Linked DNA regions of Acidicapsa acidisoli. The protein of the gene in region 1 interacts with the protein of each later gene in a pairwise test. Links are inferred from orthologs where the notes say so. Each region holds a gene or a part of one and is shown on either strand. Other genes may lie near its edges.

What was found. The genes of interacting proteins can lie anywhere in the genome.
Region 2: the proteins of ribD (region 1) and accC interact in binary tests that used the Escherichia coli proteins (3 or more experiments, as listed by UniProt). The link is inferred for Acidicapsa acidisoli from one-to-one orthologs.

Annotation. Positions count from the first base shown.
Region 1 is NZ_JAGSYI010000003.1:691,780-694,814, reverse strand. What follows is about bases 43-3,005. They hold ribD (bifunctional diaminohydroxyphosphoribosylaminopyrimidine deaminase/5-amino-6-(5-phosphoribosylamino)uracil reductase RibD), read right to left. Parts: upstream 2,113-3,005; coding sequence 973-2,112; downstream 43-972. Other genes in these bases: ftsY (signal recognition particle-docking protein FtsY), read right to left, coding at 2,235-3,005; OHL23_RS20700 (DUF2277 domain-containing protein), read left to right, coding at 663-938; OHL23_RS20705 (hypothetical protein), read right to left, coding at 355-528; OHL23_RS20710 (riboflavin synthase), read right to left, coding at 43-292. In the rest of the region: more of OHL23_RS20710, read right to left, coding at 1-42; more of ftsY, read right to left, coding at 3,006-3,035. UniProt on the Escherichia coli protein: Converts 2,5-diamino-6-(ribosylamino)-4(3h)-pyrimidinone 5'-phosphate into 5-amino-6-(ribosylamino)-2,4(1h,3h)-pyrimidinedione 5'-phosphate.
Region 2 is NZ_JAGSYI010000002.1:537,036-539,910, forward strand. The notes cover bases 1-2,803. They hold accC (acetyl-CoA carboxylase biotin carboxylase subunit), read right to left. Parts: upstream 2,176-2,803; coding sequence 826-2,175; downstream 1-825. Other genes in these bases: OHL23_RS12265 (thiamine phosphate synthase), read right to left, coding at 1-88; OHL23_RS12270 (DinB family protein), read right to left, coding at 218-721; accB (acetyl-CoA carboxylase biotin carboxyl carrier protein), read right to left, coding at 2,183-2,722. Outside these bases: OHL23_RS12285 (M24 family metallopeptidase), read right to left, coding at 2,831-2,875. UniProt on the Escherichia coli protein: This protein is a component of the acetyl coenzyme A carboxylase complex; first, biotin carboxylase catalyzes the carboxylation of the carrier protein and then the transcarboxylase transfers the carboxyl group to form malonyl-CoA.

The DNA of each region.
Region 1 (3,035 bases):
CAATATGACCGCCAAGCGGGGAACCAGCAGCCGTAGGCAGCTCCAGATTGACCAGCGAACCGGCGGCCAGGGCACCAAGAGAAGTCTTCGCCAGCGTCTCCGCCGCCAGATCAGCATGAAACAGCTCAGGATTCACATCCAGCGCTGTCAGGCAGACACCCGAAACCGCCAGCGAATCGCCCTCGCGCAACTGCCCCGCAATCTCCGGCGCAGCAACCGTCAACCGCCGCACCCCGCCCATGTCTGTTAAAGAAACGATTGTTCCGGTCCGCTCAATAATCCCAGTAAACATACTTCCAGCTTACCGCTTTTAGCAGAGCGAGGCTCTTCTTCGCCGGGCGCAAAACCAAACCCTCAGCTGTCCTTGCGATACAGCAGATCGCGGATCGCTTTTCGCCGCGCCTCATTGGCTTCGCTCTCCGCCTTACGCTCCTCGGCGTCCATGGCGCGCTTCGAGGCCGGCTCATCGTCTTCCGGCTCACTGCACGAAGGGCAGCGGTTGGCAAAACCGGGCTTGTCCGGCTTCAATTCAAACTCTTCAGAACAAACGGCACAAACGCGAATCGGAAACGGCATAACTCCCATATGATAAAACCCAATCGCGGTCAGATTCCAATTTCCACGGCCATTTCAGTGTGTGTTTATGCTGTGGTAAGAGGCCAATGCCCATGTGCAGAAACATCAAAACCCTCTTTAACTTCGATCCGCCGGTCACCGACCAGGAGATTCGAGACGCCTCGCTGCAATTCGTCCGAAAGATCAGCGGATTCACCAAGCCTTCGAAGACGAACGAAGCCGCATTCCTCGCCGCCGTCGACGAAATAGCCGCAGTCTCGGCGCGCCTGCTCGCGTCGCTCGAAACCTCAGCATCCCCCAAAGACCGCGACGAAGAAGCCGCCAGAAGAAAAGCCCGCTCCGCCGAACGATTCGCCAGTTAAAACCGAAATTTCGGACAAGAGCGCCTGATGAGACCTAATGCTTCGGCGCAGACGCCCACGGATCGCGCAGCAGCGCCGAAACGGAATAGTCATTCCCGTGGCGCTCAACCTCAGCCGCATCGAGCATCACCGGCATGCTCAGCCCGCGAAAGGCCGGCACCGCATCGGAACCCATGATCTGCGGCGAACAGAAAACCTTCAGCCGGTCTACTAGCCCCGCCGCAAGCAGAGCCGTATTTAGCCGCGTGCCAGTCTCCGTAAGCAGCGTTTGAATCCCATCCGCGCCCAGCATGTCCAAAACCCGGCCCAGCGGCACCCGCCCCGAATCAGCCGTGAGCACTTTGACGCGAACACCGCGCCGGATCAGCTCCTGCACCCGCGCCTCATCCTTGCTGACCGTAAACAGCACCACGTCGTCCTGCGCAGTAGTTACCAGCTTCGCGTCCAGCGGCATCCGCAGCGCCGAATCCAGAATCACCCGCTGCAACTGCCTGCGCCTCGGCCTGCCGCTGCGATCCGTCATCATCGGGTCGTCGGCAATCACGGTGTCGACGCCCGTCAGCACAGCATCGGCCTCCCATCGCATCACCTGCACCGCAGCCCGCGAAGCCTCGCCAGTGATCCAGTAAGGCTGTCGAGCCGCCTGCTTCCCCGGCGGCGGCCCGATCCGCCCGTCGAGCGTAATCGCGACCTTCATCTCGACCGTTGGCCGCTTGCTGACAATCCAGCGCGCAAACCCCTCATTCAGCCGCTGCGCCTCCGCCTGGCATACTCCAACCTCGACCGCAATTCCAGCCTGCCGCAGCCGCTCCAACCCAGTCCCAGCAACCAACGGGTTCGGATCCCTGGTCGCCGCCACAACCCGCGCCACTCCTGCTGTAATCAGAGCCTGGGTGCAGGGACCAGTGCGCCCAGTATGGTTGCAGGGCTCCAGCGTGACGTAAGCAGTTCCACCTTTGGCCCTATCGCCAGCCGCGCGAATCGCGACAACCTCAGCGTGATCCAGCCGGTCGTACTCATGCCAGCCCTCGCCTGCAACCTCACCCTGCCGATCCAGGATCACGCACCCGACTACGGGGTTCGGTGAACAGAGGCCGATGCCGTGACGGGCAAGATCCAGCGCCTTGCCCATCCAAACTGTATCTTTCTCGGCAGCGGCCATCGCGTCAGTCATTCCAGTCTCTCTTGCCGGACGATCAACGTCGGCTATCCGGCAATCTATGTAATTTATCCGCCAGTCTATGCTGCAATTCCTGCAAATACTGTTGCCCGATCCGCCTATGCAGGCCGCTGAATTCAGTCTCCCAGCAGCGAATCGACAAAGGCCTCCGGGTCAAATTCCAGCAGATCCCCGATCTTTTCGCCAACCCCGACATACCGCACCGGAAGGTTCAATTCCCGCGCAATGGCCACAGCAATACCACCTTTGGCCGTTCCATCCAGCTTGGTCAGCACAATCCCGGTCACGCCGGAGGCTTCGGTAAACAACCGCGCCTGCTGCAATCCGTTCTGCCCAGTCGTTGCGTCCATCACCAGCAGCACCTCATGCGGAGCCTCTGGAATCAACCGTTTAGCCGTCCGCCGCATCTTTTCCAGCTCATCCATCAAGCCGGTCTTGGTATGCAGCCGCCCCGCCGTGTCCACCACAAGGACGTCAATCCCGCGAGCCTTGGCTGCCGACACCGCGTCATACAAAACCGCAGCCGGATCGCCACCGTGCTTGGTCTTGATCATCTCCACGCCTGACCGCGAAGCCCAGACCTCAAGCTGCTCAATCGCCGCCGCGCGAAAGGTGTCTGCCGCACATAACAGCACTGTTTTGTTTAGGTTGCGATTCCAGGCCGCCAACTTGCCGCTTGTCGTCGTCTTGCCGGTACCATTCACGCCGACCAGAAAAATCACCTTCGGCGGCGCGGCAGGCTCCGCGATAGGCTTGCGAGGAGCCTCCAGAATCGCGCGGATTTGCTCTTTCAGCAGCGACCGAAGTTCCTCGCCGCCGGCAATATCCTTCCGGAGCGCCCGGTCGCGCAACTGCTCCAGAATGGCCGTCGTCGTCGGCAGCCCAAGATCGCTGGTAAGCAGCGCCGATTCAAGGTC
Region 2 (2,875 bases), on another replicon or contig:
CCAGCCGATCAAGAAACTCCCCCCGGCCAACGGCAGGAAAAACAGAAACATCCAGAATCGGATAAATCTTCGGAAAAACGAAACCCATGAATCAAGACTAATCGACAGAAAAGAGAAGAACAGGGACCAGAACGAGAGTTCAAGGATCAAAACATACGTCACATACGTCGAGCCAAACGAAATCTCTTCTGCTCCCCGATTCCTATCCCTGCTTACTTCACATTTCATCCGCTGAAGGCCCGTACACTCCGGGAACTTTTGCGCCCAGCAAACGCAGATCGACGCCAAGCTGTGCTCGGTGATGTACCGTGTGGTTCAGCACCCAGTTACGAAAGACGTTATAGCGTGTGTCGTCAATCCAGGTCTGATCGCCCGCCACCATCTTCCAGTTGTCGTCCCACTTAGCCGGGTCAAACCCACCCAGTGCCGCTTTCGCCTCAGCCGATTCCTTGTCGAAGCGCTCCAGTAGAGCGGCCTTGTTCGCAGGAATGTACGGCTTCCAGTCTTCGCTCGGCTTCCACTCAAGTTTGTCCGTGGTCAGCGTGGAAATCGCCCACTCACAGGGAGTCTCTGCCACATGCCCCGCCAAACGTCCCAGCGTAAAGGACTTCGGATGCGGTTTCCAGCTGAAATCCGCATCTTCCGGAATAGCATCCAGCACTCTGCGGGTCAATGCCACTTCACGATCGAATTCGGCGATCAGTTCCTTTTGAATGTCCATAAGCAACCTCCAATCGTTGCGGAATAAGCATACGGGAAGTTGCGTGACAATACGAATAAAAAGCGAAACAAAGAGGAATTATTTGCGAACAAATCGCCGCCGGCTCAGGAACGCTTCGCCAGGAATCGCTCCATGAACTTCGTATCAAAATCCCCCGCGCGAAAGTCCGGATCGGCAAAGATCTCCTGGTGCAGCGGAATCGAAGTCTCGATCCCCTCCACCACAAACATCCCCAGCGCCCGTTCCATGCGCGCAATCGCCTCTTCGCGGTCCTTGCCATGCACAATCAGTTTGGCGATCAGCGAGTCGTAATACGGTGGCACAACCCCCTCCGCGTACTGCGCCGTATCCACACGCACTCCATTCCCGCCCGGCAGATTGAAGACCGTAATCTTCCCCGCCGAAGGAGTGAACTTGCGTGGATGCTCCGCGTTGATGCGGCACTCAATGGCATGGCCCCGAATCTCGACCTTCTTCGGCAGAATCTCATCCAGCCGTTCGCCGGAAGCAATGCGCAACTGCGCCTTCACCAGATCGATGCCCGTAATCGCCTCCGTTACCGGATGCTCCACCTGGATGCGCGTGTTCATCTCGATAAAATAGATCGACCCGTCCTCATCCATCAGGAACTCGATCGTCCCGGCATTCTGGTAGCCAATTTCAGTCAGGCAACGCTTCAGCGTGCTGCTCAGGTGCTCGCGGATCTTCGGCGTTACCTTCAGCGATGGCGCTTCCTCGATCAGCTTCTGATGCCGCCGCTGAATCGAGCACTCGCGCTCAAAAAGCACTTCGACATTGCCGTGCTCATCGGCCAGTATCTGAAACTCGATATGCCGCGGCCGTTCGATGAACTTCTCCATGTACAGCTCGCCGTTGCCGAAAGCGTTCGCAGCCTCAGTCGATGCAGCGTGATAAAGATTCGGCAACTCCTCGGCGCTTCGAACGATCCGCATGCCGCGTCCGCCGCCGCCAGCCTTGGCTTTCAGAATCACCGGATAGCCGACTTCTGCAGCCCACTTCAGCGCATCCTCGGCATCGGCAACCACCCCATCCGAACCCGGCAGAATCGGCACCTTGGCCTTCTTCATCGCCTGCCGCGCCTTTTCCTTCTCGCCCATCAAGCGAGTCACTTCCGGCGGAGGTCCGATGAACTTGATGTTCGACACCCGGCACACCTCGGCGAAATTCGCATTCTCGCTCAGCAGTCCATAGCCGGGATGAATCGCGTCCACGTTGGCGATCTCAGCCGCCGAAATCACTGCCGGCACATTGAGATAGCTGTCTCCCGGTCGTGGTGGCCCGATGCAGATGGCTTCATCTGCAAACCGCACATGCAGCGAATTGCGATCCGCCTCGCTGTACACGGCAACCGTGCGAATGCCCAGTTCCTTGCAGGCACTAATGACGCGCAGCGCAATTTCGCCGCGATTGGCAATCAGAACTTTCCTCAACATGGGCAAATTACGATACTCGAATGGCAAAGAGAGGTTGGCCGTACTCGACGGGCTGGCCGTTGGTGACAAGGCGCTTGACGATTTCGCCGCTGGCGTCGGCTTCAATCTCGTTCATCAGCTTCATCGCTTCCACGATGCAGACGACTTGGCCTTTTTCAATGCGGTCGCCGTTGGAAACGAAGGCCGACGAGCCGGGTGAAGGCGATTCGTAGAACGTGCCGACGATCGGCGATTTGATAATGTGCAGGCTCTCGGCCTCTACCGCAGGCGCTGAAGGCGCAGCACCAGCAGACGGAGCAGACGCGGGATCAACAGCCAGCGGCGCTACGGCCATCGCCGGCGCTGCCGCGCCCGGCTGGGACAATCCCATTAGCCTCGCCAAAGAAACCAGATCCAGACCCGATGCAGGAGCCGCAGGCGGCACAACCGCCGAAGCAAACTTCAATCTCACCTTGAAATCGCCCCGATCCAGATCAAATTCGGCGATCTCGTTCTCTTTCAAAAAAGCAATCAGTTCTTTTAACTCTTCCAAACCGTCTGGTTTCATACTTGGCTCTTGCTCTCCAACTCATTCCAACTCAAAAAGTGTTGTCATCCTGAGCGCAGCGAAGGATCGGCTTCCGTCTTTCCTGATCCTTGATTTCTGTCCCTGGCTTTAAAGCTCAATCAGCGCCTTCGGGGACTTCGTGAGCACATTCCC